DNA from 3 places in the Rubrivivax sp. JA1026 genome. Region 2 is predicted to be linked to each of the others. Evidence: predicted binding sites of a transcription regulator. Region 2 holds the regulator's gene; each other region holds the start of a gene.
What was found. Region 2 encodes HrcA, which represses chaperone genes, less so after heat shock. Its sites were predicted from a motif close to TTAGCACTCNNNNNNNNNGAGTGCTAA; they were not measured.
Positions count from the first base shown of each region.

Region 1: the regulator HrcA is predicted to act here: its motif matches at 2,151-2,177, upstream of rpoH (RNA polymerase sigma factor RpoH).
Region 3: the regulator HrcA is predicted to act here: its motif matches at 6,080-6,106, upstream of groES (co-chaperone GroES).

Region 1 covers NZ_JAALCQ010000005.1:1,728-11,231, forward strand. The annotation lists gene G5B56_RS09960 (trans-aconitate 2-methyltransferase) at 1-433, shown strand, start outside; gene G5B56_RS09965 (SCO family protein) at 517-1,128, shown strand; gene rpoH (RNA polymerase sigma factor RpoH) at 1,186-2,106, opposite strand; gene G5B56_RS09975 (YiiX/YebB-like N1pC/P60 family cysteine hydrolase) at 2,216-2,887, opposite strand; gene G5B56_RS09980 (DUF4878 domain-containing protein) at 2,856-3,230, opposite strand; gene G5B56_RS09985 (CHASE domain-containing protein) at 3,317-6,505, opposite strand; gene ychF (redox-regulated ATPase YchF) at 6,567-7,661, opposite strand; gene G5B56_RS09995 (MOSC domain-containing protein) at 7,758-8,609, opposite strand; TPP riboswitch at 8,691-8,803, shown strand; gene thiM (hydroxyethylthiazole kinase) at 8,871-9,504, shown strand, end outside.
Region 2 covers NZ_JAALCQ010000004.1:2,406-11,909, forward strand. The annotation lists gene G5B56_RS08285 (response regulator) at 1-1,321, opposite strand, end outside; gene hrcA (heat-inducible transcriptional repressor HrcA) at 1,641-2,666, opposite strand; gene G5B56_RS08295 (NAD kinase) at 2,714-3,589, shown strand; gene recN (DNA repair protein RecN) at 3,592-5,250, shown strand; gene rapZ (RNase adapter RapZ) at 5,360-6,241, shown strand; gene G5B56_RS08310 (LON peptidase substrate-binding domain-containing protein) at 6,491-7,108, shown strand; gene mutY (A/G-specific adenine glycosylase) at 7,098-8,156, opposite strand; gene G5B56_RS08320 (dynamin family protein) at 8,156-9,504, opposite strand, start outside.
Region 3 covers NZ_JAALCQ010000010.1:82,844-92,347, forward strand. The annotation lists gene msrP (protein-methionine-sulfoxide reductase catalytic subunit MsrP) at 1-775, opposite strand, end outside; gene G5B56_RS16395 (cytochrome c) at 931-1,542, opposite strand; gene yihA (ribosome biogenesis GTP-binding protein YihA/YsxC) at 1,604-2,284, shown strand; gene G5B56_RS16405 (DUF1631 family protein) at 2,281-3,882, opposite strand; gene groL (chaperonin GroEL) at 4,011-5,657, opposite strand; gene groES (co-chaperone GroES) at 5,691-5,981, opposite strand; gene nifA (nif-specific transcriptional activator NifA) at 6,224-8,005, opposite strand; gene G5B56_RS16425 (ferritin family protein) at 8,216-8,671, opposite strand; gene G5B56_RS16430 (ferredoxin family protein) at 8,679-8,978, opposite strand; gene G5B56_RS16435 (FAD-dependent oxidoreductase) at 8,975-9,504, opposite strand, start outside.

The DNA of each region.
Region 1 (9,504 bases), on a different contig from region 2:
CCCGGGCACGCTGGAGCGGCTGCGTTCGCTCTACGCCGCGCAGGGCTGGCCGGCGCCGTTCGCGCCCTTCGTCGACATGCACGACCTCGGCGACATGCTGGTCGAGGCCGGTTTCGCCGACCCGGTGATGGACCAGGAGATCGTCACGCTGACCTGGCCCGACGCGGCGGCGGCGATCGCCGAGCTGCGCACCCTGGGCGGCAACGTCGCGGTGTCGCGCCACGCCGGCCTGCGCACGCCGCGCTGGCGTCGGCGGCTCGAGGCGGCGCTCGCCGCCGACGCCGCCGCCGATGGCCGCCCGGCGCTCGCTTTCGAGATCGTCTTCGGCCACGCCTTCCGGCCGCCGCCGCGGCCGCGTGTCGCGGCGCAGACCGCGGTGCCGCTCGACGACTTGCGCAGCATGGTGCGCGCCGGGCGTCCCGGCCGCGGCTGATGCCCCCGCGCCCCGGCGCCGTCAGGGGCAGCCTCGCAACGCTGCTAGGCTTGCCGCTTCCGTCCGTTCGCGCTCCTCAGGCCATGACTGTCCGTTCCCGCCGTCTGATCCTCGCCGCCGCCGCGGCGCTCGCGCTCGCCGCCTGTGACAGTGGCAACAGCCCGCCGCGTGCCGGCTTCGACGGCGTCGACATCACCGGCGCCGACTACGCGAAAGAGCTGAACCTGCCCGACGCCGACGGCCGCCGGCGCAGCCTGCAGGACTTCCGCGGCAAGGTCACGGTGGTCTTCTTCGGCTACACCCAGTGCCCCGACGTCTGCCCGACGACGATGGTCGAGCTCGCCGAGGTCAAGCGCCAGCTGGGGCCCGACGGCGAGCGCATCCAGGGCGTGTTCGTCAGCGTCGACCCCGAGCGCGACACGCCGGAGATGCTGAAGGCCTACGTCGCCAACTTCGACCCCGGCTTCGTCGCGTTGCGCGGCACGCCCGAAGAGACCAAGGCCGCGGCCAAGCAGTTCAAGGTCTTCTACAACAAGGTCGCCGGCCAGACGCCGACCAGCTACACGATCGACCACACCGCCGGCTCCTACGTCTTCGACACCCAGGGCCGGGTGCGCGTGTTCACGCGCTACGGCGCCGGCATCGACAAGCTCCGGCACGACCTGAAGATCCTGCTCGACGAGAAGGCCGCCTGAAAACGACGCGGGCCGCCCGAAGGCGGCCCGGCGGTGGGGCAGGGCGGCGGCGGCGCGTCAGGCGGCGGCCTCGAGCGCCTTGCGCATCTTCTTCATCGCCGCGACCTCGATCTGGCGGATGCGCTCGGCGCTGACGCCGTATTCGGCCGCCAGTTCGTGCAGCGTCATGCCGCCGCTGGAGTCGTCGTTGACCTTCAGCCAGCGCTCCTCGACGATGCGGCGGCTGCGTGCGTCCAGCACCGACAGCGCCTGGGCGATGCCGTCGCCGGACAGCCAGTCGCGGCGCCGGGCCTCGAGCAGGCGCGTCGGCTCGCTGGCCTCGTCGGCCAAGTAGGCGATCGGCGCGAAGCTCTCCTCGCTGTCGTCGGTCTGCGGCTCCAGCGCGACGTCGCCGCCGGCGAGCCGGGTCTCCATCTCGACGACTTCGTCGGGCTTGACGTTCAGCTCGCGCGCGACGGTCTCGACCTCGGCCGGCGTCAGCGTGCTGCGGTGCAGGTCGGCCTCGGCGGCGTCGGCCTTCAGGCCCTGCTTCATCGAGCGCAGGTTGAAGAACAGCTTGCGCTGGGCCTTGGTCGTCGCGACCTTGACCATGCGCCAGTTCTTCAGGATGTATTCGTGGATCTCGGCCTTGATCCAGTGCAGCGCGTAGCTGACCAGGCGCACGCCCTGGTCGGGGTCGAAGCGCTTGACGGCTTTCATCAGGCCGACGTTGCCTTCCTGGATCAGGTCGCCGTGCGGCAGGCCGTAGCCCAGGTACTGGCGCGAGACCGAGACGACGAGGCGCAGGTGCGACAGCACCAGGCGGCCGGCGGCTTCGAGGTCGCCGTGCTCGCGCAGGCGCTTGCCGAGCGCCACTTCTTCTTGTGCGCTGAGCATCGGCAGGCGGTTGACGGCCGTGATGTAGGCGTCGAGATGGCCGATCGAGGGCACCAGGGCCCACGGATCGCGGACGGTCAGGGCGGTGGTGGCAGGGTTCATGGTGGCTTGGGAGTCCTGGAGGAGGTCTCGAGTTCCACAAAATATTAGCACTCGGTCGGGATGAGTGCTAAGGACCGGCGGCGTCGCCGTTGTGAGCGTGTGCCCACATTCATGGCTGGTCTCGAATCTCCGAGAGCAGCGCGTCGCGGCGCAGACCATCCGGCGAATAGGCCGGCTCGCGCAGTGTCGGCGCGCTGACCGTGGCCAGGCGCGGCGCCAGGTCGACGCCGCCGGCGCGCAGGGCTTTCAACACCAGCTCGGTGCAGTACATCGTGGTGTCGTCCGAGTACACGAATCCGAGGTCGAAAGGCTTGCCGACCTGGGCTTCGAGATAACGCCGCAGCGCCGCACCGGCCGCCGGGTCCAGGTTCGGCGGCCGGAAGACGGCGACCTCGGCGGCGAGCTCCGCGGCCGCGAAGGCCTGCAACGACTCGCGCAGCACGCCCGACGGGCCCTGGCCCTCGCCCGGCGTCGCATGCACGACCATCGGCCGGCCGTCGTCGATCAGCAGCATGCCGACGTGGGAGAAACGCGCCCGGTCGTCCTGCGCGAGGACGATGCCGGCCATCAGGTCACGTCCGCGCCGGAAGACGAGATCGCCGTCGCGCAAGACCTGCACGGCCGGCAGCGGTGTCACGGGCCCGGCTTCGACCGGCGGTGGGCGATCGGCGCGCAGCGTCGCCGAGACGGCCGCCGCCGCGGCCAGCGCGACCCCCAGGCCCAGCGCCGTCAGCGGCGCCGCCGGCCGGCTACTTCGCCGCGCCGATCTTCCACTTGCCATCTTCCTGGATGAGCTTGACCGCCTCGGTCTTCGCGGGGCACTGGCCCTTGTAGCTGACGGTGGCGCTGCCCTGGCGGACCTCGCCCTCGCCCGACAGCTTGACCTCGACCGACTTGATGCCGCCGCACTCGCCGACGCGGGTCGACTCCTTGGCCAGCGCCGCGCTGATCTTCTGCGGCCCGAGCAGGGCCACGATCTGCTGCGACAGATAACTCTGGGCCTCGGTGATCTGCCCCTTGCCGACGGCGGTGTAGAAACTCTCGACCGTCGACTCCGGCGACTTGGCGCAACCGGCCACCAGCAGCAGCGGCGCGGCAAGCGCCGCGATCTTGAACGCTCTCATGAACCCTCCCTGGGCATCGGATCTTGTCGCGTCGAGTGTAGCGACGGCCCGCCGAGGCAGCGGCCACGTTCGAGGTGCTCCGCCCGTCACAAGCCCCAGCGTGTCTCGTGCGACGCCAGCGCCTCGTCGACGGTGCGCAGGAAGCGGCGCACGTCCAGCGGCTTGGTGACGTACTGGGCGGCGCCCAGCGTCAGCGCCTCCTGCATGCGCGCCGTCGTCGCGTCGGCGCTGACGACGATCACCGGGATGTCGGCGACGTCGCGGTCCTGCTTCAGGTGGCGCAGCAGCTCCAGGCCGCTGATGTCGGGCAGGTGCATGTCCAGCAGGATCAGGTGCGGCCGGTGCTGGCGCACCGCGGCCAGCCCGTCCAGACCCATCGTCGAGACCTCCAGCACGATCTGCGGCCGCTGCGCGAGCACGCCGCGCATGACCTCGACGTTGGTCTCGTTGTCCTCGATGTAGTGCACGCGCCGCCGGGTGTAGGGCTCCAGCGGCGCGCTGATCGTCGACGGCGGCGCGCCGGCCACCAGCTCGGCGCGCGGCAGCGTCAGCGTGAACACCGAGCCGCTGCCGGCGGTGCTGTCGCCGTCGAGCGTGCCGCCCATCAGCTCGGCCAGCCGGCGGCTGATGACGAGGCCGATGCCGGTGCCCTCGATCGTGCTCTGCTCGCGGCCCAGCCGGTTGTAGGGCTGGAACAGGCCGGCCACCTGCTCCGGCGTCATGCCCAGGCCGGTGTCGCGCACGCGCAGCTGCACGTGTTCGTCGTCGGGCGCCAGCGACTCGACGACGACGGTGCCGCCCGGCCGGTTGTACTTGACCGCGTTGGACAGCAGGTTGGTCAGCACCTGCTTGAGCCGCGTGTCATCGGCCAGCACCGCCAGCGCTTCCGGCGCGAGTTCGGCATCCACCGTGACGCCCATGCGCTCGGCGGCGGTGGCGATCATCTCGATGCTGGCGCCGACGGCCGAACGCAGGTCCAGCGGGCGCAGGTCCAGCTGCACCGCACCGGTCTCCAGCCGCGCCAGGTCCAGCGTGTCGTTGATCATCGCCAGCAGGTGCCAGCCGGCGCGCAGCATCTGCGTCGACCACTCGCGCTGGTGCGGCGCCAGCGGCGGGTCGCGGTCCAGGCCCAGCAGCTGGGCGAAGCCGATCATCGCGTTCAGCGGCGTGCGCAGCTCGTGGCTCATGCGCGACAGGAACTCGGTCTTGGCGCGGTTGGCGGCCTCGGCGCGGTGCAGCGCCCGCTCCGACTCCTCGAGCCGCCGGTGTTCGGTGATGTCCTCGGCGACACCGGCCAGGCGCCAGGGCTGGCCCGAGGCGTCGTGCAGCAGCGTGAACAGCGTGCGCGCGTGCAGCGCCGCGCCGTCGGCACGCAGCAGCCGCGTCTGGCGGCGCACCGTGCTCGCGCCGCCGGCACGCAGCGTGCGCAGCGCCTGGCGGTCGGCCTCGCGTTCGTCGGGGTGGGAGATGTCGTCGAGCGAGCAGCGCACCAGCTCTTCGGCGCTGCGGCCGAGCATCGTGCACAGGCAGGGGTTGGTGTCGAGCAGGCGGCCGTCGAGGTCGGCGAACATCACGCCGATCGGCACGTTGTCGAGGATGCCGCGCAGCCGGTCCTGCACCTCGCGCATCTCCTCCTCGGCGCGACGGCGCTCGCCGATCTCGCGGCGCAGCTCGGCGGTGCGCTCGTCGACGGCCAGGCCGATGCGGTGGGCGCGCCCGGTCACGGTCAGCAGCAGCGCACCGAGCACGGCGGCGGCGGCCAGCCCGGCCACCGAGAACACCCAGGCGTTGGTCTGCTGGCGTTCACGTTCCCAGGCCGGCGTCGAAGTCACGCGCAGTTCCAGCGTGCGTGCGGCCAGTGCGATGCGGTGCTCGGCGCGCAGGCCCTCGGGGCGTTCGTTCTCGCAGCCGGTGGGGCCGGCCAGGCGGACACGTTCGATGCCGGGCTCGGTGTCGACCAGACACCAGTGCAGGCCGGCGGCGTCGTTGCCCGGCAGGCTGGAGAGCAGGCGTTCGGCGCGCACGGTGACGAACAGCACGCCGGTGAAGCGCTCGGCGCGTGTCGCGGCGTCCGCCGGCCGGCCGCCGGCGTAGAGCGGGTAGTACAGGACGAAGCCGTTCTCGTCGTCCTTCGGGTCCGACTGCGACAGCCGGAATGCCGCGGTGGCCGTCGGCTCGCCGCTCTGGCGTGCCAGCTCCAGCGCGGCGCGGGCCGCCGGGACCGTCATGATGTCGACGCCCAGCGCCCGTTCGTTGGACTCGCGCGGCGCGATGAGGTCGATCACCAGCGCATCCGGCGAGCTGGCCGGCCCACGCATGTGCACCGTGAAGTCGGCCGCGCCGGCGCCGCGCTGGCGGGCCTCGAAGGCGGCGATCGCGTGGCGCGGCACGCGGCTGGCGTGGCCCGCGGCGCGCAGCTGCAGCGGCTGCGACAGCCACCAGCGCGCCGCGTCGTCCAGCATGGCGGCATTCATGCCGCCGGCCGCCCGGTAGGCGCCGGCCAGGGCCTGCAGCGCCTGCAACGGCTCGTGCAGCTGGCGGTCGGCGTCGGCGGCCAGCGTCGCGGCGTCGGCCCGGAAGCTGGCGACGAGGCGCTCGCGGTCCCAGCGCCCCACCGCCACCGTCGCGCCGGCCAGCAGCAGCGTCGTGGCCAGCAGCGGCAGCGCCACCGTGCGCCGCCGCGGGCGCCAGGCGGCGGCCGGCCGGCCGACGAGGGTCAGCGCCAGTGGGGCACCGATCATCACGCCGAGCGTGTCGCCGACCCACCAGGTCAGCGCCGTCACCGGCGCCTGGCTGTTGCTCAGCGCCCCGGCGCTCCACAGCGCCGCCGTCGCGACGACCGGGTTGACCAGGCAGGCGACGATGCCGCCCCAGACGCCGGTGGCCGTGATGTCGCGCGCGCTGTCGAGCACCAGCGGCTGCGGCACCAGCCGTCGCACCAGCGCCGCGCCCAGCGCGGCCTGCAGCATCGCGCCAAAGCCGATCGCCACCGGCACGAGCAGGGCGGAGAGCTCGGCCTGCCCGCGAGCCGCGCCGAGCACGAGGTTGACGAGACAGCTGCCGAGGAAGACCCCGGGCAGTGCCGCGCGCCCGTAGACCAGCACCGCGACCAGCGCGATGCCCGACGGCGGATACAGCGGCGAGGCGTAGCCCGGCGGCACGGCCAGCAGCAGGGCCAGCCAGCCGATCGCCGCGTAGGCGAGGGCCGTCGCGACGGCGACCCGCCAGGCGGGTGGAGTGGCGACGGCAGACGGGGCGTCGGCGTTCGGGCGCACGGACCCACTCTACCGCCGCCCGGCGCCGCGTGTCGCGGCGCTCAGGAAATGGTCGTGGGGATCAGACGTTGAACAGGAAGTTCATCACGTCGCCGTCCTTGACGACGTATTCCTTGCCTTCGGCGCGCATCTTGCCGGCGTCCTTGGCACCCTGTTCGCCGCCGAAGGCGACGAAGTCCTCGTAGGCGATGGTCTGGGCGCGGATGAAGCCGCGCTCGAAGTCGGTGTGGATGACGCCGGCGGCCTGCGGCGCGGTGTCGCCGATGTGGATCGTCCAGGCGCGCACTTCCTTCACGCCGGCGGTGAAGTAGGTCTGCAAGCCCAGCAGCGTGAACGCGGCGCGGATCAGGCGGTTCAGGCCCGGCTCGTCCTGGCCCATCTCGGCCAGGAACAGCGTGCGGTCCTCGTCGGACATGTCGGCCAGGTCGGCCTCGGTCTTGGCGCAGATCGCGACCACCGGCGCTTTCTGCGCCGCAGCGTACTCGCGCAGGCGCTCGAGGTAGGCGTTGTTCTCGAAGCCGTCCTCGGCGACGTTGCCGACGAACATCGCCGGCTTGGCGGTGATCAGGCACAGCGGCTTGAGCACGACCAGCTCCTCCTTGCTGAAGTCGATCGAGCGCACCGGCTTCGCCTCGTTCAGCGCCGCCTGGCACTTCTGCAGCACGTCGACCAGGCGCTGGGCCTCCTTGTCGCCGCCGGCACGCGCCTGCTTGGAGTAGCGCACCAGGCTCTTCTCGACGGTGCCCAGGTCGGCCAGGCAGAGCTCGGTCTGGATGACCTCGATGTCGGCGATCGGGTCGACACGGCCGGCGACGTGGATCACGTTCTCGTCGTCGAAGCAGCGCACGACGTTGACGATGGCGTCGGTCTCGCGGATGTGGCTCAGGAACTGGTTGCCCAGGCCTTCGCCCTTGCTGGCGCCGGCCACGAGGCCCGCGATGTCGACGAACTCGACGATCGCCGGCACGACACGCTCGGGCTTGACGATCTCCGAGAGCTTGACGAGGCGCGGATCGGGCAGCTCGACGACGCCGACGTTGGGCTCGATCGTGCAGAACGGGTAGTTCTCGGCGGCGATGCCGGCCTTGGTGAGGGCGTTGAAGAGGGTGGACTTGCCGACGTTGGGCAGGCCCACGATGCCGCACTTGAGGCTCATGGAGGGGCTTTCGCGAAAGGAGGCGTTCGGGGCGCCGGCGGCAGGCGCCGGCGCGAAGGCGGCGATTTTCCTACAGCCGGCGCCCGCCGTGCGGATTCAGAAGGCCCAGCTCGCGTTCGCCGCCTGGCCGCGGCGCAGCGTGCGGCCGAAACCCTCGACGATCACCGCGTTCATGCCGAAGGTGATGCCGCCGTCCATGCGCGCGTCGGCGCGGAAACCGGCCAGCGTCGCGCCGGGCTCGGCGCCGGTCTCGGCCGTCGCCGGGTCGACGTTCGGGATCGAGCAGCGCACGCAGGGTTTGACGAGCTTCAGCCGCACCGGGCCGCCGTCGGCCTCGATGACGATCTCGTCGAGATGGTCCTCGTCGAAGGGCTGCAGGCCGTCGAGCACGAGGTTGGGGCGGAAACGTTCGATGCCCACCGGCGGCTGGCCGCGTGCCGCCAGACGCTCGTTCAGTTCGGCCAGCGACGCGGTGGAGGCGACGAGGATCGGGAAGCCGTCGGAGAACTGGTTCTCGGCCTCGATGTCGCCCGTCCAGCGACGCGAGGACAGCCGGCGCTGCTCGGGGTCGAAACGCAGCAGCCGCGCCGGGCGGCCGAGGAAGTCGCCGAACCATTGCGCGGCCAGCGCGCCCAGGTCCCAGGCCGCGACCTCGTCGTCCCAGACGCGGGCGCGGGTGGCGCGCTCGACCTGGTCGACCGGCAGGTGCAGCGCCAGCATGCCGGGCGCACGCAGCACCAGCTCGTCGCCGCGCAGCGTGGTCGCGACCAGCGCCAAACGCGGCAGCTGGCGCTGGGTGAGCATCGCGCCGGTCTCGTCGACCAGCATCCAGGCGCGGTCCAGGTCGAGGCCGGTCTCGACGACGAGCGCTTCGTCGCATTCGATGCCGGCGCAGGACTTCACGGGGTGGACGAACAACTGCGCGACGCGGCAGTCGAGATCGCTCAAACGAGCCTCCGAACGGCGGGGTGGGACGCCGATTGTGCGCGGCCCGCGCCTTCTAGAATGCGGGTCGCCGCGCACCGTGCGCGGTCTCGCTGGGGGTGCTGGCCCGGCCGTCGTGCGACGGCCAGGCCGGCTGAGAGAGTCCCTTAGAACCTGATTGAGGTAATCCTCGCGCAGGGAAGTCGAGTCCGGAAGCGCCGCCGCCGTGCTGCCGCGCCGCCGCTTCCGGAGCCGGCCGACCTGCCATTTCGTTGCAAGGACGTCATGGCAAGAACCACGCTCCAGGCCCGCGATCTCTGGGCCGACATCCAGACCCTGCGCGAGCGCCGCCCGCTCGTGCACAGCATCACCAACGTGGTGGTGACCAACTTCAACGCCAACGTGCTGCTGGCCGCCGGCGCCTCGCCGGTGATGACCCAGGCGCACGAGGAGCTGGAGGACATGGTCGCCATCGCCCAGGCGCTGGTCATCAACATCGGCACGCTCGACGCCTATGCCGTCGAGGCGATGACGATCGCGCTGCGCGCCGCCAACGCGCGCGGCGTGCCGGTGGCGCTGGACCCGGTGGGCGCCGGCGCCACGGCCTACCGCAACCGCACGTTGGCGGCGCTGCTGGCCGCCGGCCGGCCGACGGCGATCCGCGGCAACGCCTCGGAAATCATGAGCCTGGCCGGCGAGGCCGTCGCCACGCGCGGCGTCGACAGCAGCGCCGGCACCGAGGCGGCGCTGGCGCCGGCGCTGGCGCTGGCGGCCAACCACGGCGCCGTCGTTTGCGTCAGCGGCGCCGTCGACCACGTCGTCGCGCCCGACGGCCGGGTGCTGCGCCTGGACAACGGCCACGAGTGGATGACACGCATCACCGGCGTCGGCTGCTCGCTGACGGCGCTGGTCGGCGCCT
Region 2 (9,504 bases):
TCGGCAGCGGCGCAGCGTCGCTCAGCGCCCGCAGGCGGCGGTCGCGTTCGGCGATGACCTCGCGTTCGCGGGCCTGCAGCAGCGCCTCCTCGGCGGCGCGGCGCCGGGTGATGTCGCGCGACAGGGTCAGCACGTGGCCGGTGGCCTTGCGCGTGGTCGACAGCTCGAACCAGTGCGGCTGGCCGCCGATGTCGAGCTCCATCGTCCGGCCGTAGTCCGCACCGTCGCGCAGCGCCACGGCGATCGACTCCAGCACGATCGCCGCGGCGTCGGCGGGCAGGACCTCGCCGACGCGGCGGCCGATGATCTCGTCGGAGTCCCGGTACAGCAGCCGGGTGCTGCTGCCGCCGGAATAGACGTCCAGGTATCGGCCCTGGGCGTCGAACTCGAACAGCAGGTCGGGGATGGCCGACAGCGTCGCGGCCAGGTTGGCGCGCACCGACTCGGCGACCGCGTGCGCGTTGCGCAGCTCGCCCAGCGCGTCCTGCAGCTCGGCGGTGCGCCCGGCCACGCGCCGGCGCAGCGAGACGTTCCACAGCAGAAGCGCCCCGCCCAGCGCCAGCACGCCGGGGGCGATCCACCACAGCTGGTCGACGTAGGACGCACCGCGCAGCGGCTCGCCGAACCAGGCGATGCGCAGCGCCTCGTCCTCCTCGGGCGAGATCGCCGCGACGCCCCGGTCGACCAGCGCCAGCGTCGCGCTGTCGCCCTTGCGCACGGCGCGGTGGAACTGCCCGGTGTAGAGCTGGAACGCACGCTTGAACTCGCGTTCGGCGCCGAACTTGTAGAGGTAGAAGTTGGCCGGGGCCTGGTCGAGACAGAACAGGCGCACCTCGGCGCGCTTGGCGCCGGCGATCAGCGCGTCGTAGTTGGCGTACTCGACGAGCGAGTCGATGCCGTGCTCGTGCAGCTTGTCGATGCAGGCGTCACCCGCCTGCACCCCCACCGGCAGACCCTTCAGCGTGGCGACGCTGTTCACCCCGCTCAGCCCGACGTGGCTGTAGATGTTGACCGGCAGCTGCGCGTGCGGCGAGGAGAAGTCGTAAATCGCCTCGCGCGCCGGGGTGCGGTAGATCAGGTCGATGACGTCGGCCTCGCCGGCCTGCACACGCCGCTGGGCCTCGACCCAGCCGGTGGCGATCAGCTCGACGCGCACGCCGGTGCGGCGCTGCCAGAGTTTCCAGTAGTCGACCAGATAGCCCTGGACCTGGCCGTCGGCGTCACGGAACAGGAACGGCGGGTAGTTCTCGTCGCTGATGACGCGCAGCACGCGGTCCTGCGCCAGCGCGTTGCCGGCGGCGACAAAGGCGAACACGAGCATCGCCAGGACATGCGCGAACCGGGGCGGATGGAAGACCGCAGGGCACCGAGGCTCCGTGAGACGACGAACGCGAACGAACAACCGAACTCCCGTGGCGGAGACCGGGTGATCGCCCCCGCCAGACTGGCCTGCGGACGGCGTCTGTCGCGCCGGGTCCGCGCCGGAGAAGATGGCGACCGCGCCTTCGCTGCACGCGGCTCAACGCGGTTTATACCGGCCACACCGTTGCAGCGTGTATCGGCTCGCCCCCCACGGGGCTGACATTTCTCAACGCCGGGCCGGCAATCCCTCACACGCAGGCGGTCTGCGTGGCGCGCGCTCAGCGCGACGACAGCGCATTGCCCACCAGCCGGGCCGTGATGTCGACGATGCGGATCATGCGGTCGTAGGCCATGCGTGTCGGGCCGATGACGCCCAGCGTGCCGACGATGCGCCCGTCCACCTCGTAGGGGGCGGTGACGACCGACAGCTCCTCGAACGGCACGACCTGGCTCTCGCCGCCGATGTAGATGCGCACGCCTTCGGCGCGGCTGCTGACGTCCAGCAGCCGCATCAGCTCGGTCTTCTGCTCGAAGACGTCGAACAGCCGGCGCAGCCCGGCCATGTCGTGGCCCAGGTCCTGCACGCCCAGCAGGTTGTGCTCGCCGGAGACGACGACGTTCTCGCTGCGCACGGCCAGCTCCTCGCCGGCCTGCACCGCGGCCTGCATCAGCTGGGCGATCTCGCCGCGCAGCGCGTCGACCTCGTGTTTCAGGCGCTCGCGCACCTCCTCGATCGCCAGCCCGGTGTAGTGGGCGTTGAGGAAGTTGGTGGCCTCGATCAGCTCGGCCTGGGTGTAGTCGCGGGCGGTGAAGATGACGCGGTTCTGCACGTCGCCATCGGGCGCGACGAGGATCACCAGCACGCGGCGCTCGCCCAGGCGCAGGAACTCGATGTGGTGGATCAGCCCGGCCTTGCGCGGCGCGCTGACGACGCCGACGAAGCTCGACAGGTTCGACAGCAGCGAGGCCGCCTGGGCGATGACACGCTGCGGCTGGTCGGGATGCAGCTGCTCGCGCGCGGCGGCCAGCTCCGGGGCGACGGTCTGCAGGTCGATCGGGCGTGCGGTGAGCATCGTGTCGACGAACAGCCGGTAGCCGCGCGCCGTCGGGATGCGGCCGGCGCTGGTGTGCGGGCTGGCGATCAGGCCGAGCTCTTCCAGGTCGGCCATCACGTTGCGGATCGTCGCCGGCGACAGGTCCAGCCCGGAGGCGCGCGACAGCGTGCGCGACCCCACCGGCTGGCCGTCGGCGATGTAGCGCTCCACGAGGGCTTTCAGCAGCGTCTTGGCGCGGTCGTCGAGCATGGTTTCGGATTGTAGGGAGCAGTTTTCCCTATGGTGTAATGCGCCGCATGCCGGCCCCGTTCCGCCATGCCGCGATCGTCGGAAAGTACCAGGCACAGGGCATCGCCCCGGTGCTGCTGGAGCTTGCGCGTTTCCTGCAGCAGCAGGACGTCGCGGTGTCCTTCGAGCGCGAGACCGCCGAGGCCACCGGCATCGCCGAGTTCGGCGCCCACGACGCGCAGTCGCTGGGCGAACACTGCGACTTCGCCGTCGTCGTCGGCGGCGACGGCACGATGCTCGGCATCGCGCGCGAGTTCTCGCGCCACAACCTGCCGCTGGTCGGCATCAACCAGGGCCGGCTGGGTTTCATCACCGACGTGCCGGTAGGCCAGTACAAGGAGGCGCTCGCGACGCTGATCGCCGGCGACTACGAGGAAGAGCATCGCTCGATGCTCGAAGGCCAGGTCTTCCGCGACGGCCAGCCGATCCACGAGGCGCTGTCGCTGAACGACGTGGTGGTGGCGCGCGGCGTCACGGCCAGCATGGTCGAGCTGCGGGTCGACGTCGACGACGACTTCGTCGCCAACCTGCGCTGCGACGGCCTGATCATCGCCACGCCGACCGGCTCGACCGCCTACGCGCTGTCCGCCGGCGGGCCGATCCTGCACCCCGGCATCGCCGGGCTGGTGTTCGCGCCGATCGCCTCGCACACGCTGTCCAACCGGCCGATCGTGCTGCCCGACAGCGCGACGGTGCGCATCACGCTGGTCGCCGGCCGCGACGCCTCGGCGCACTTCGACATGCACAGCCTGGCCAGCCTGCAGCACGGCGACTGCGTGCAGGTGCGGCGCTCGGCCTACAAGGTGCGTTTTCTTCATCCGCGCGGCTGGAGCTACTACGCGACGTTGCGTCGAAAACTCCGCTGGTACGAAGGCGTGGTCTAGAGATGCTGCGCCGACTTTCTCTTCGCGACGTCGTCATCGTCGAACGCCTGGAGATCGAGCTGGACGCCGGCTTCAGCGTGCTCACCGGCGAGACCGGTGCCGGCAAGTCCATCCTGATCGACGCGCTGCAACTGGCGCTGGGCGCACGCGGCGACGCCACGCTGGTGCGCGAAGGCGCGGCGCGTGCCGAAGTGGCCGCCGAATTCGACGCCCCGCCCTCGCTGGCCGCCTGGCTGGACGAGGCCGGCTTCGCCGCCGAGCCGACGCTGCTGCTGCGCCGCACGATCGACGCCCAGGGCAAGAGCCGGGCGTGGATCAACGGCAGCCCGGCCACCGTGACGCAGCTGCGCGAAGCCGCCGACCATCTCGTCGACATCCACGGCCAGCACGCCTGGCAGAGCCTGACGCGGCCGGCCGCGGTGCGCGCGCTGCTCGACGCCCAGGCCGGCGCCGACACCCGCCCGCTGGCCGCCCGCTGGGCCGCCTGGCGCCAGGCGCTGGCCGCACTGGACGCCGCACGTGCGCAGCGCGACACGCTGGAGCGAGAACGCGAGCGCCTGGCCTGGCAGATCGGCGAGCTCGACAAGCTCGCGCCGGGCGAACACGAGTGGGAGGAGCTGAACGCCGAGCACCAGCGGCTGGCCCACGGCCAGGCGCTGCTCGACGGCGCCCGCGCGGCGCTGGACGCCACCGCCGAAGGTGAACCCTCGGCCGATGCGCTGATCGCGCGTGCCATCGACGCGCTGGAGGAGGTGCAGCGCTACGACGCCGAGCTGGCCTCGGTCGTCGAGGTCCTGCGCGGCGCCCAGGCGCAGCTGGAAGACGCCGCGCACACGCTGGGCAGCTACCTCGGCCGCCGCGAACCGGACCCCGAACGCCTGGCCGACCTGGACGCGCGCCTGGGGGCCTGGGTCTCGCTGGCGCGGCGCTACCGCCGCCAGCCGATCGAGCTGCCGGCGCTGCTGGCCGGCTGGAAGGCCGAACTCGCGGCGCTCGACGCCGCCGCCGACCTCGACGGCCTCGAACGGGCCGCCGCCGAAGCCGAACGCGCCTGGCGCGACGAGGCGAAGAAGATCAGCCGCGCCCGCGCCAAGGCCGCGCCCAAACTCGCCGACGCGGTGACGCAGGCGATGCAGCAGCTGGGCATGGCCGGCGGGCGTTTCGAGGTCGCGATCGTGGCGCAGGACGAACCGCAGGCCTACGGGCTGGAGAACGTCGAGCTGCGTGTCGCCGGCCACGCCGGCAGCACGCCGCGCGCGATCGCCAAGGTCGCCTCGGGCGGCGAGCTGTCGCGGCTGGCGCTGGCGATCGCCGTGACCACCGCGGCCCACGCGCCCGGCGACGGCGCGCAGACGCTGATCTTCGACGAGATCGACGCCGGTGTCGGCGGCGCCGTGGCCGACAGCGTGGGCCGGCTGATGAAGCAGCTCGGCGGCACGACGCAGGTGCTGGCCGTGACCCACCTGGCGCAGGTCGCGGCCTGCGCCGACCATCATTTCGTCGTCGCCAAGGCGCTGCAGGGCCAGGCCACGGTCAGCGAGGTGCGGCCGGTGGCCGGCGAGGCCCGCGTGGCCGAGGTCGCGCGCATGCTCGGCGGCGAACGCCTGACCAGCACCAGCCGCGCCCACGCCGAGGCGATGCTGGCAGGGAACGCACGATGAGCCCTCGGGACCTGCCGCGGGCTCGTTCCTGCCGGGCCGCAGCGGCCGCAGGCCGAAGGGAGTTCCAGTGAGCGGATTCGTCGACCCGCCGCCCAGCGAATGGGCGCCGCTGCCCGACGGCAGCGGCAACGAGATCTTCCTCGTCACCGGGATCTCCGGCTCGGGCAAGTCGATCGCCCTGCACGCGCTCGAGGATGCCGGCTACTTCTGCGTCGACAACCTGCCGCCGGAGCTGCTGCGCGAGTTCATCCGCCTGGAGCACGGCCGCTGGACGCGGCGCGTGGCCGTCGCGGTGGACGTGCGCACCGTCGGCTCGCTGCCGCTGCTGCTGCCGCTGATCGACGAGCTGCGCGCCGAAGGGCTGAAGGTTCGTTCGCTGTTCCTGGACGCCAGCACCGACGCGCTGGTGCGGCGCTTCTCCGAGACCCGCCGGCCGCACCCGCTGTCCTCGGTGCCGGCCGGCAACGACGCCGCGCGCGCGCTGGTCGAGGCGATCGAGCTCGAACGCGAGCTGCTGGCGGGGCTGCGCGAGAAGTCCACCGTCATCGACACCAGCCAGCTGCGCCCCGGGGTGCTGCGTGCCTGGGTGCGCGGGCTGGCCGGCGCACGCGAGTCGGCGCTGACGCTGGTCTTCGAGAGCTTCGCCTTCAAGCAGGGCGTGCCGCTGGACGCCGACTTCGTCTTCGACCTGCGTGCGCTGCCCAACCCGTACTACGTGCGCGAGCTGCGCGCGCTGACCGGCCGCGACGAGCCGGTGGCCGCCTACCTGCGGGCGCAAACCGATGCCGGCGAGATGCTCGAGCAGATCGCCACCTTCATCGAACGCTGGCTGCCGGCCTTCGAGGACAACCAGCGCAGCTACCTGACGGTCGCGCTGGGCTGCACCGGCGGCCAGCACCGCTCGGTCTACGGCGTCGAGCAGTTGGCCCGGCGCTTCGAAGGCCGCCAGGCCACCTTGATCCGCCATCGCGAGCTCGACGCCCGTGGATGAAATGACGGCCCCCGGCCGCCTGGCGGCCGCCCTTGCAGGGCGCGCCGGCCGGGGACGGCGGGCTCTTCGCCAGGCGCAGACAGTCCTCCGGACTGTCTTCGTCCGGGCTCAGCCCCAAAGGGGCTCCGAATCCGACCGGGAGACCCGGATCGGATCCGGCCCGTATGCCACGGGCGCTCCCCCTGCCCGCCAGTGGCGGGCTGTCCCCGGGGGGAAGACCTCCGCAGGCCAACAGGCGAGGGGTTGTCGATGAGCCCAACGGGACTGATGCCGCTGTTCCCGCTGCAGGCCGTGCTCTTTCCCGGCGGGCTGGTCGGGCTGAAGGTCTTCGAGGCGCGTTACCTGGACCTCGTCGCACGCTGTCTGCGCGAAGGCACGGGCTTCGGCATCGTCTGCCTGCAGCAGGGGCGCGAGACCGGCACCGCGGCGCAGGGCGTGAAGCTCGAAAGGGTCGGTGTCGTCGTGCGGCTCGACGAGGTCGACGCCGACGGCCCCGGGCTGCTGCGCGTGCGTGGCACCGGGCTGGAACGCTTCCGCCTCGCCGGCACCCCGGCGCAGCAGCCCGACGGGCTCTGGACCTGCGAGGTCGAAGACATCGCTGCCGACGCGCTGCGTGCGCCGGGCGAGGCGATGCAGCCGACGGTGCAGGCGCTGCAGGAGGCGATCCGCAAACTCGACGAACAGGGCCACCAGCCGTTTGCCGAGCCCTACCGCTTCGACGACGCCGGCTGGGTGGCCAACCGCTGGTGCGAGCTGCTGCCGGTGCCGCTGTCGGCCAAGCAGAAGCTGATGGAACTCGAGGATCCGGTGATCCGGCTGTCGATCGTCGACGGCTACCTGCGCGACAAGTCCATCGTCATCGGCTGAGCACCGCGTCGGCTTCGAGCAGGCGCCGCACCGGCGCCGGCAGCCCGGCAGCCAGCGCCTCGGCACGCGTGAACCAGCGCCCGGCCGGCAGCACGGCTTCGACGGCGCCCGGCTCGGCGGCCAGCGCCGGCGGCAGCGTCCAGCGCAGCGGCTCCAAGGTCCAGTCCAGGTGCGTCAGCACGTGCACGAACGGGGCCAGCCACGCGCCCTGCCCCGGCCAGCCGGAGACGAGCGCCTCCAGATCCTCGGCCGACTCGTACTCGGGCAGGCTCCAGAGCCCGGCCCAGACGCCGCTGTCGGGGCGCTGCACCAGCCAGACCGCGTCGGCGCGCTGCAGCCACAGCAGCGCGTGGCGGCGCCGGCCGCGGCGCAGCGTGCGCGTCTTCACCGGATAGCGTTCGGGCGCGCCTTCGGTGCGCGCGACGCAGACCTCGGCCAGCGGGCACAGCAGGCACTGCGGCCGGCGCGCCAGGCAGACGGTCGCGCCCAGGTCCATCAGGCCTTGCGTGTAGCGCTCGATGTCCTGCTCGGGCAGCAGCGCCTCGGCTTCGCGCCACAGCGCCCGCTCCTCGGCCGGGCGTGCCAGGTCGCCGCCGAAGCCGATCGCGCGCGTCAGCACGCGCTTGACGTTGCCGTCGAGGATCGCGGCGCGCTCGCCGTAGGCGAAGGCGGCGATCGCCGCGGCGGTCGAGCGGCCGATGCCGGGCAGCGTCGCCAGCGTCGCGGCGTCGGGCGGGAAACGCCCGCCGTGTTCGGCGACGACGGCCTGCGCGCAGCGGTGCAGGTTGCGCGCGCGGCTGTAGTAGCCCAGCCCGCTCCACAGCGCCAGCACCTCGTCCAGCGGCGCGGCGGCGAGCGCGGCGACGTCGGGAAAGCGCTGCAGGAAACGTTCGTAGTAGCCGAGCACCGTCGCCACCTGGGTCTGCTGCAGCATCACCTCGGACAGCCAGATGCGGTACGGGTCGCGCGTGTTCTGCCACGGCAGCGTGTGGCGGCCGTGCGTGCGCTGCCAGCGCACGACGCGCGCGGCGATCGTGGTGTCGGGCATCAGGCGGCGTCGCGGGCCAGCGGCGCGGCCGCGGACGCCTCGACGGGCGCCCGCTCGAGGCCCTCGGCGTCGCGCGCCGCGGCCACCAGGTCGGCGACGACGCGGTCCAGCCCGACCTGCAGCGCGACCAGGTGCTGGTCCTGCTGCTCGACCTCGGCAATGCGCCCCTCGAGCTCGCCGGCGGCCGACTGGATGCGCACCAGCGCCTCGCGGCGCCGGCGGAAGCCCCGGCGGCGCTCGCGCAGCTGCTCGTCGACCTGCGCCGACTGCGACTGGCTCCAGACCTCGACGTCATGCGCAGCGCGCTCGAAGACGACGCGCAGCTTGGCCAGCAGCATGCGCCGGAACTGCTCGGCCGAGCCCGGCATCGCCATGCGCCAGCCCTGGGCCAGACCGAGGTAGCGGCCGTAGTTCTGCTCGAGCTGGTCGAGCTGGTCGACGTAGGCGTTGAGCAGCGGCGGCGGCTGCAGCGCGAAGGCGAAACCGTGTTCGGCGTTGAGCTGCACGAAGCTGGAGTCCAGCATGCGCCGCATCTCGTCGGTGCGTGCGCTGGCGTCGCCGAGCGTGGCGCGCAGGCGCTTGAACAGCGTCGCGAAGCTCTCGCGCGCGCCGGCGGTGAAAGCCCGCCCGCCGATGGCCGACAGCATCGCCGAGACCTCGGTGCGCAGCGCGTCGCTGCCCAGGCGGTCGAGCAGCGCGCCGAGCTGGCGCGTCTGCACCAGCCGCAGCGCCGCCAGGCGCTTGACGCAGCCGTCGAACTCGGCCGACTCGGCCTCGACACGGTCGAGCATCAGCCGCACCTTGGCGGCGCTCTTGCCGCGCAGGCCGCGCAGCTCCAGCAGCTGCTCGGCGAGCTGGCGGCGGCGGTCGGCGAGGCGGCGCGACGCGGCGCTGCGCATCTGCTGCGCGCAGCCGGCCGCCGCCTGGGCCAGCACCTCGTGCTGGCGCGGGATCAGCTCGGCGGTCAGCGCCGACTCCAGCGCCGGCAGGCGGCTGCGCTCCAGCGCCGCGGCGTCGCCGGCCACGCGCGCGGCCAGCGCCTCGCGCGCCGACAGCGGAAAGACACGCGAACGCGCCACGCCGAGCGAGGCGGCGCTGGCGTCGCGCTGGCGCTCGATCTGCGCCGCGACGACGGCCGGCTCGGCCAGCGGATCGGCCAGCGTGTCGATCTTGTTGAGCACGACGAACCGTTCGAGCCCGTCGCTGCCCAGGTGCTCGCGCCAGATCGCGAGGTCCGAACGCGTGACGCCGGCGTCGGCCGCGAGCACGAACACGCAGGCATGCGCCGACGGCAGCAGCGACAGCGTCAGCTCGGGCTCGGCGCCGATCGCGTTGAGGCCCGGCGTGT
Region 3 (9,504 bases), on a different contig from region 2:
GCCAGGCGCTGCGCGGCGGCTGCTCGACGAAGCGGATCGCGACCAGGCTCTTGGCCGACTTGAAGCCGTACTTCCAGGGCACGACCAGGCGCAGCGGCGCGCCGTTCTGCGGCGGCAGCAGCTCGCCGTAGAGGCCGAAGGCGAGCAGCGCCAGCGGGTGCATCGCCTCGTCCAGACGCAGCCCCTCGACATAGGGCCAGGGGATGATGTTCGAACGCAGCCCGGGCATCTGTCTCGCGTCCGCCAGCGTCTCGAACTGCACGTAGCGTGCGCTGCCCAGCGGCTCGACGCGGCGGATCAGCTCGACCAGCGAATAGCCGACCCAGGGGATGACCATCGACCAGCCTTCGACGCAGCGCAGGCGGTAGATGCGTTCTTCCATCGGCGCGAGCTTCAGCAGCGTGTCCAGGTCCCAGCGGCCGGGTTTCTTCACGAGGCCGTCGACGACGACGGTCCAGGGCCGGGTCTGCAGCTTCTGCGCGCGCTGCGCGGGGTCGGCCTTGTCGGTGCCGAACTCGTAGAAGTTGTTGTAGCTCGTGACGTCGCCGTAGGTCGTCGGCGCTTCCATCGTCGCCGCGCCCGGCACCGCGCTGCGTGCGCCGGGCAGTGCGTCGCGTTGGCCCGGCCGCGCGGTCGCGGCCAGCGCCGGCAGCGCCGCGGCCGCCGCACCTGCGGCCAGGCCCTGGATCAGCGTGCGCCGCTGGCGCCAGACTTCGCGCGGGGTGATCTCGCTGGCCAGCGGGTGCACGTGGCCGCGGTCCTTCAGGTACAGCATCGGGAACTCGGGGAAAGACGACGGCGCAAGGTAGCGCAAAGCGCTTCGGCGCGTCGGCCGTGCCCGCAGATCACGGGTCTGCCGTGGGGCATGGCGCACACCAAACAAAACGGGCCGGCGAATGGCCGGCCCGTCGTGATGGGTGCTGCGTGCGGTCAGTGCAGGCCGGCGATGTAGTCGGCCACGGCCTTGATCTCGGCGTCGCTCAGCTTGGCGGCGATGGCCGTCATCTGGGCGCTGTTGTTGCGTTCGCCGGAACGGAAGGTGTTGAGCTGCGCCGTCGTGTACTCGACGTGCTGGCCGCCCAGGCGCGGGTACTGCGCCGGGATGCCGGCGCCGTTCGGGCTGTGGCAGCCCGAGCAGGCCGGGACCTTCTTCGAGGCGATGCCGCCGCGGAAGATGGCCTGACCCAGGGCGATCGTCTCCTTGGAGGTCGCTTCACCCTTGACCGGCGGCTTCGAGGCGAAGAACGCGGCGACGTTGACCATGTCTTCCGGGCTCAGCGGCGCGGCCATGCCCATCATGATCGGGTTCATGCGCTTGCCGGCCTTGAACTCGGTGAGCTGCTTGACGATGTAGGCCTGATGCTGGCCCTGCAGGATCGGGTAGATCGGGATCCCGCGCGTGCCGTCTGCCGAGTGGCAGGCCATGCAGGTGGCCGCCGTGATCTGGCCCTTGGCGAGATCCGGCTTGGCGGGCTTCGCTTCCTGGGCGAAGGCGGTGCCGGCAGCGAGCGCGGCGATGGTCAGGGCGACGGCGAACTTCATGCGGCGGGGGCCTCGGTCGGCAGGTGTTCGGGTGTCAAACCGCAGGATTTTACAATGCCCCATGACGTCTACCTTTCGAGATGTGCCCAGCGATGCCGAAAAGTCGGCTTTGGCCTGGGCGCACACGGCGCGATTCCTCACGACCGCGAGCCGCCTGGACCAGTTGCCGCAGGGCGAACTGCCGGAGATCGCCTTCGTCGGACGCAGCAATGCCGGCAAGTCCACGGCGATCAACACGCTCGCGCAGCAACGGCGCCTGGCCTTCGCGTCGCGAACGCCGGGGCGCACGCAGCACATCAACCTCTTCGAGGTCGGGCCGAAGGACGCGCCGGATGCCTTGTTCGCCGACCTGCCCGGCTACGGCTACGCCGCCGTCGAGCGCAGCGCCAAGCTGCGTTGGCAGGAGGTGATGGCGCAGTACCTCGAACTGCGGCGTGCGCTGCACGGCGTGGTGCTGATGATCGACTCGCGGCTGGGCTTCACCGACCTCGACCGCCGGCTGCTGGCGCTGATCGCGCCGCGGGTGGCCAACGGCGAGGTGCGGCTGCTGGCGGTGCTGACCAAGTGCGACAAGCTGAACCGGCGCGAGGCCGACGCCGCGCTCGCCGGGGCGCAGCAGGTGCTGGCCGAGATCGCCACCGAGAGCGCCGAGATCGGCGTCGCGCAGTTCTCGGCGCTGTCGCGTCGCGGCCTGGGCGATGTCGCGACGACGCTGCGCGGCTGGCTCGCGCCTGCGGCCTAGCCGAGGTTGATCGTCCGGCGCATCACGCGCTTGGCGGCCGAGCGCACCAGTGATCGCGGCTTCAGCGTGCCGAGCAGGCGCTCGGCATGCAGCGTCTGCATCGCGCGCCGGCGCACGGCCCAGGTCTCGCTGCTGCCGGCGTCGCCGAGCAGCCAGAGCTCGCCCAGTTCGCCGGGCCACAGGATCTGGGCCTTGACCCAGCGCCCCTGCAGAAAGATGTTGAGCCACTCGCCTGGGCGGCGCGCCAGCAGCCAGGCTTGCGCGTCCTGCGGCTCGCCGGGGCCGTCGGCCGGCATCAGCTCGGCGGGCACGGTATCGAGCTGGGCGATGTCCAGGGTGCCGCCCAGCGTCGACGGCGGCGCCATCGACGAGCACAGCCGCTCCTCCAGCCGCTGCAGCTCGGCGATCTGCGCCGCAGCCTCGGTGCAGCGGTGCGCGAAGCGGTGCTGCGCCTGATGCTGCAGGCGCTCGCTCGCCCACTCGAACAGCGGCGCCTGCGGCGCCGGGTCGGCGGCCAGGTGCTCGACCAGGCCCTGGGCGAAACGCAGGGTCTGCGTGCGCTCGGGGTCGCCCTGGGGCGGGAGCACGTCGCCGAGGAAAGCCAGGCCGTCGACGAAGCGCCACAGCGCGTGCGTCTCGTCTTCCAGCGTGCGCGGTTCACGCAGCACCAGCCGCGTGGCCACCGACTGCAGCCGCGAGAGCATCAGCGCGATGTCCTGCGACAGCCGGCGGTCGGACAGCATCGCGTCGAACAGGCCGGTCAGCAGCTCGACCGCACGGTGGTCGGCCGGTGATGCGCCGGCGTCGGCACGTGTCGGCGTCACGGCGGGTTCGATCGCCAGCGTCGGGAAGTCGTTGCCTTCCAGGCTGAAACCGAGTTCGCTGGTCGGGGCGATCGCCGAACGGACGAGGTCGAGGCCGGCTCCGTGGCTGATCTCCGGCCCGCGCGTGCGCCGCGCGCCCGACGGCAGGATCATCGTGCGGTAGGCCGCCGGCGTGACGCCCTGGCTTTCCAGGCGCGACGACGAGGCCGCATAGGCGCGCCGCAGCGCGCTCGCCAGCGCCGGTGCGGCGTTGCGCGTGAACAGCAGATGGTGGCCGCGCGACAGCGGCAGCGCCTGCGCGGCGGCCCACAGCGCACGCGCGTGCTGGGCCGGGCCGAAGGGGTTGTGGTCGTGCGCCAGGTCCATGTCGCCGACCAGCGCCGCGGTGAAGGTCTGCAGCTCGCGCAGCTCGTACTCGGCGGTGCTGCGGATCAGCTCGATGACGTGCGAGATCTCGACGTCGATCGCCACCGAGTCCTCGTCGACCAGCGACAGCGTCGTCGGCAGGCCGCCGCCCTGGGCACCCGGCCCGCGTTCGGCGATCTGGCGCCGCAGCGAGCGCACGTAGTAGTCGCTGATCAGCTCGCGCTGCGTGCCGAGCGCATGCAGCACGTCGGCCGCCGAGGCGCGCGGCTGCGGCGCCAGCGTCGGCAGGCTCTGGCGCATGCGGTCGACCGTGCCGTCGACCAGCTGATCGACGAGCATGGGCATGCGCAGAAGTTCGTCGTCGACGAACTGCCGCAGCGCTGCCGAAACGGTCGTGGCGGAGGACATCAGCACTGATTATCGGACGCCGCAGCGCCGGCGGAAGGCCGGTAAAGCGCCCGGGATGCGGTTCAAAACGAAAAAAACCCGCCTCCGGCGGAGGCGGGTTTTCGCTCGGCAGGCGTGCCGGGCCGGACTTACATGTCCATGCCCATGCCGCCCATGCCACCCATGCCGCCGCCGGCGGGCATCGGGGCTTCTTCCTTCGGCGCCTCGGCGACCATGCACTCGGTCGTCAGCATCAGGCTGGCGACGGAGGCGGCGTTCTGCAGCGCGGTGCGGGTCACCTTGGTCGGGTCCAGGATGCCCATCTCGATCATGTCGCCGTAGGTGTCGTTGGCGGCGTTGTAGCCGAAGTTGCCGGCGCCTTCGAGGACCTTGTTGATCACGACGCTGGGCTCGCCACCGGCGTTGGCCACGATCTCGCGCAGCGGCTGCTCGACGGCGCGCAGCACGATCTTGATGCCGGCGTCCTGGTCGTGGTTGTCGCCCTTCAGGCCAGCGGCCACGGCGGCGCGGGCGCGCAGCAGCGCGACACCACCACCGGCCACGATGCCTTCCTCGACGGCGGCACGGGTGGCGTGCAGCGCGTCTTCGACACGGGCCTTCTTTTCCTTCATCTCGACTTCGGTGGCGGCACCGACCTTGATGACGGCCACGCCGCCGGCCAGCTTGGCCACGCGCTCTTGCAGCTTCTCGCGGTCGTAGTCGGAGGTCGCTTCCTCGATCTGGACGCGGATCTGCTTGACACGCGCCTCGATGTCGGCGGCCTTGCCGGCGCCGTCGATGATCGTGGTGTTTTCCTTGGCGACTTCGACGCGCTTGGCTTGGCCCAGGTCGGCCAGCGTGGCCTTCTCGAGCGTCAGGCCGACTTCCTCGGCGATGACCTTGCCGCCCGTCAGGATGGCGATGTCCTCGAGCATGGCCTTGCGGCGGTCACCGAAGCCCGGGGCCTTGACGGCGACGACCTTCAGGATGCCGCGGATCGTGTTGACCACCAGGGTGGCCAGCGCTTCGCCTTCGACTTCCTCGGCGATGATCAGCAGCGGGCGGCCCGCCTTGGCGACTTGCTCGAGGATCGGCAGCAGGTCACGGATGTTGCTGATCTTCTTGTCGAACAGCAGCACGAACGGGTTGTCGAGGACGGCAACCTGCTTTTCCGGGTTGTTGATGAAGTACGGCGACAGGTAGCCGCGGTCGAACTGCATGCCCTCGACGACGTCGAGTTCGTTGTTCAGGCTCTTGCCGTCTTCGACGGTGATGACGCCTTCCTTGCCGACCTTGTCCATCGCGTCGGCGATGATCTTGCCGATCGACTCGTCGCTGTTGGCGGAGATCGAGCCGACTTGGCCGATTTCCTTGCTCGTCGTCGTCGGCTTGGAGGCCTTCTTCAGCTCGTCCGTCAGGGCGGCGACGGCCTTGTCGATGCCGCGCTTCAGGTCCATCGGGTTCATGCCCGCGGCGACGAACTTCATGCCTTCGCGCACGATCGACTGCGCCAGCACGGTCGCGGTCGTGGTGCCGTCACCGGCGTTGTCGCTGGTCTTGGAAGCGACTTCCTTGACCATCTGCGCGCCCATGTTCTGGAGCTTGTCCTTGAGCTCGATCTCCTTGGCGACCGAGACACCGTCCTTGGTGACGGTGGGGGCGCCGAACGAGCGCTCGAGCACCACGTTGCGGCCCTTCGGGCCCAGGGTGACCTTGACGGCGTTGGCGAGAACGTTCACGCCTTCGACCATGCGGTGGCGCGCGTCAGCGCCGAAAACCACGTCCTTAGCAGCCATGTGCTACCTCTTCGAAATCTGGGGGGAGGGGGATTACTTCTCGACGACGGCGAAGAGGTCTTCTTCGCGCATCACCAGCAGCTCGTCGCCGTCGACCTTGACGGTCTGGCCGCTGTACTTGCCGAACAGCACGCGGTCGCCGACCTTGATGTTCAGCGCGACGAAGTCGCCCTTGTCGTTGCGCTTGCCCGGGCCGACCGCCAGGACTTCACCCTGATCGGGCTTCTCGGCCGCGTTGTCGGGGATGACGATGCCGGAGGCGGTCTTGGTCTCGTTCTCGAGACGCTTGACGATCACGCGATCGTGCAGCGGACGAAGCTTCATTCACATCTCCTTGGGAGTCACGTTATGGCACTGGAGCGCCGCGCAGGCAGCGCTCGCTGACATGCGGCAACCGGGGGGCAGCGAATCTGCCTCGGTCGTTAGCACTCACCCGTGGCGAGTGCTAGCAAACGGATTATAGGGGTCGGTTCCCGGGCTTCAAGAGCCGGCCGGGCATCTCCCTATGCCGTGGCCGGCGGCCCGCGGCGCGGCACCGGCCGCCGGCCCGTGCGCGGCGGTGCGGCTCAGAGCTTGCGCACCTCGATGCGGTGCTTCTGCAGCGCGTAGCCGAGCTGGCGCGGCGTGATGCGCAGCAGCCGCGCGGCCTTGGCCTGCACCCAGCCGCACTGCTCCATGGCCCAGATCAGGCGGTCACGCTCGCCGTCGGGCGCCGGGCCGGCCTGGCGCGAGACCGGCGGCGGCAGCTGCTGCGTCGGGCCGATGCGCGTGACGCCGTCGGCCGCCGTCTCCGCCGCGCCGGCCTCGGCCAGCGGCGGGGCCGGCGCGGGGGCCGGCATCGACCACGACGACGCGTCGGCCGCCGCCGGCGAGGGCGCGTGGCCGTTCGCCGGTGGCGCCGCGTGGCCGTTGAAGCCGTGGGCGCCGGCCACGGCCGCCACGGCGTCGGCCTTGTCGAGGAAGTGCAGCGTCTGCGTCAGGCAGCGGTTGTTGCGGCAGGGGAAGGCGAGGTCGCGGATCAGGTCGCCCTGGACCATCGTCGCGGTGCGTTCGATGCAGTTCTCCAGCTCGCGCACGTTGCCCGGCCAGTAGCAGGCGGTCAGCACCTTCATCGCCTCCGGCGTGACCTTCAGCTGGCGCCGGTTCTCCTTGTTGAAACGGTCGATGAAGTGCGTGACCAGCGGCGGGATGTCGCTGCGGCGCTCGCGCAGCGGCGGCAGGAAGATCGAGACGACGTTGATGCGGTAGTACAGGTCGGCGCGGTACTCGCCGCGCTGCACCATCTTCTCGAGGTCGCGGTTGGTGGCGCAGATCAGGCGCACGTCGACCTTCACCGGCTTGCTGCCGCCGACACGCTCGAACTCGCGCTCCTGCAGCACGCGCAGCAGCTTGGCCTGGAAGCCGGGCGAGACGTCGCCGATCTCGTCGAGGAACAGCGTGCCGCCGTGGGCCAGCTCGAAACGGCCCTTGCGCTCGCCGACGGCGCCGGTGAAGGCGCCGCGTTCGTGGCCGAAGAGCTCGCTTTCCAGCAGCGACTCGGTCAGCGCCGCGCAGTTGACCTTGATGAACGGCGCGTCCTTGCGCGGCGACAGGAAGTGGATCGCGCGGGCGATCGCCTCCTTGCCGGTGCCGCTCTCGCCGCGCAGCAGCACCGTGGCACGCGACGGCGCGGCCTGGTGCACCTCGGTGAACACCTGCTGCATCGCACGCGATTCGCCGATGACGTTGTCCAGCGCCAGCCGGCCGCGCGGCTCGCGCGCCAGCGCCTTCTGCAGCCGCGTCGTCTCCTGCAGCAGGCGCGAATGCTCCTCGGCCACCGCCAGGTGCAGCGCCGCCGACTGCGCCAGCAGCGTCGCGACCATCGTCAGCAGGCGCTGGTCGTCGGTGAGGCGCGCGCCGTCTTCCATCTCGCGCTGCGCGGCGAGCACGCCGACGGTCGCGCGCTCGGTCTTCATCGGCACGACGATGAAGGCCAGGCGGCGGTCGTCGCGCGCGCCGAAGGCGCCGGTGCGGTCGAGGAACTCGGGCGAGTCCTGCACGTCGGGCACGACGGCGGCCATGCCGCTGGCGTAGACCCGGCCGATGACACCTTCGCCGCTGCGCCAGTGGCCACGCGCCGCCTGGTCGCGGTCCAGCCCGACCCAGCTGTGGATGCGCAGCAGATGGCCGCCGTCCTCGGCCGGCATCACGACCATCGCGCGCTGCAGCCCGAGCTGCGCCGACAGCGTGTTCAAGGCCACGCGGAAGGTGCGCTCGATGTCGAGCGACGCTCCCAGAACGCGGCAGACCTCGTAAACCGTGCTGAGCTGAACCTGATAGCGCTCGCTCAGCGCCGTGCGACTCGACATCACGCACCTCCTGCGTCTGACCGGCGGGCGAGACGGTGCGGCGGGCCACCTCGGGGCGCCCGGCGCATCGTTGGCGGGCATCGCCCGCCTTGCCGCCGCCGGTCTATGGTGTCAGTGCAAGAAGCACGCCGAATCGCGCCGACAGTCGAGGGAGGCCGACGGCGGCTTGAGGCAGCGCAAAGGGCCTGCCTGCAGAGCGCGGGGGGCGGGTCAGCGGGCCGCGGCGGCGGCGAGCTTCTCGAGCTCGGCGACGTGCTGCGCTTCCTCGGCGGCGAAGTCGCCGGCGAGCGCACGCACCTCGGCGTCGGGGCTGATCGCCGCGATCGCGGCGTAGAAGGCGTGGCCGCGGCGCTCGCTTTCCAGCGCCAGCGCCAGCGCGTCGGTGGGGGCCATCATCGGGTCGACGCCGGCCCATTCGGCGGTTTCCGGCGGGATGCCGTCGGGCCACTCGAACTCGTCGGCCGACAACTCGGGCAGCGTGCGCCAGCCGGCGCGTGCCTGGGCCTCGGCCAGGTGCAGGCGCGAGAAGTGCGCCATGCGGGCGAAGAAGGCGCGCAGCTCGGCGTTGCCGTCGGTGGCCATCGAAGCCGCCAGGTCTTCGTAGCGCCGGGCCGCGTCGCGCTCCAGCGCGACGGCGTGGGCGAGGAATTTCTCGACGTCGTTCATCGCCGCTCTAGCCGAATTTGAAAAGGATGCCGTAGCCGCCACGCGGCCAGTCCCACTCGACGTTGGCGTGCTCGGTGCAGATCACGCGGCAGCTGCCGCATTCCAGGCAGCCGTCGGTGATCAGCGTCACCGTGCCGTTGCCCTCGGCCTTGTAGCAGCTGGCCGGGCAGACGTAGGTGCAGGCCTGCGACTGGCAGCTGTTGGCGCAGACCTCGGGCTTCCGGATCCGGATGTGCGGCCGGCCGTGGTCGACCTTGTACCGGTTCTGGAACAGCTTCTCCTCGACGTTGACGACCGTCGTGCTCATCGCATCGCCCTCCACAGCTTGAACGCGTCGCCGACCAGCCCGGTGACGCGGCGGGCGGCCTTGAAGCTGCCCAGGATCTCGCGCTGCTTGGTCGTCTTGTCGACGCCGTCGACCGTGAAGTAGGTCTTGGCGGCGCGGTTGACCAGCGCGGGGTAGGTGTCGAAGAAGTGCGGGCTGCGCTCCAGCACCTCGGGCAGGTGCTTGTACTTCTTCAGGTCCTTCATCACGAAGCTGGCGTCCAGCGCCGCTTTGTAGGCCGCCAGCGTCTGCGCCGTCATCGCCTTGCCGGCGGCCTTGGCCGCGGCGACGGTCTCGCCGGCGAGGCGGCCGCTGGTCATCGCCAGGTTGGAGCCTTCGCGGTGCACGGCGTTCACGAAGCCGGCCGAGTCGCCGACGATGAGCCAGCCGTGGCCGTAGAGCTGCGGCACGGCGCGCAGCCCGCCTTCGGGGATCAGGTGCGCGGCGTATTCCTTCATCTCGCCGCCTTCGAGCATCGGCGCGATGCTCGGGTGCTTCTTCAGCTTCT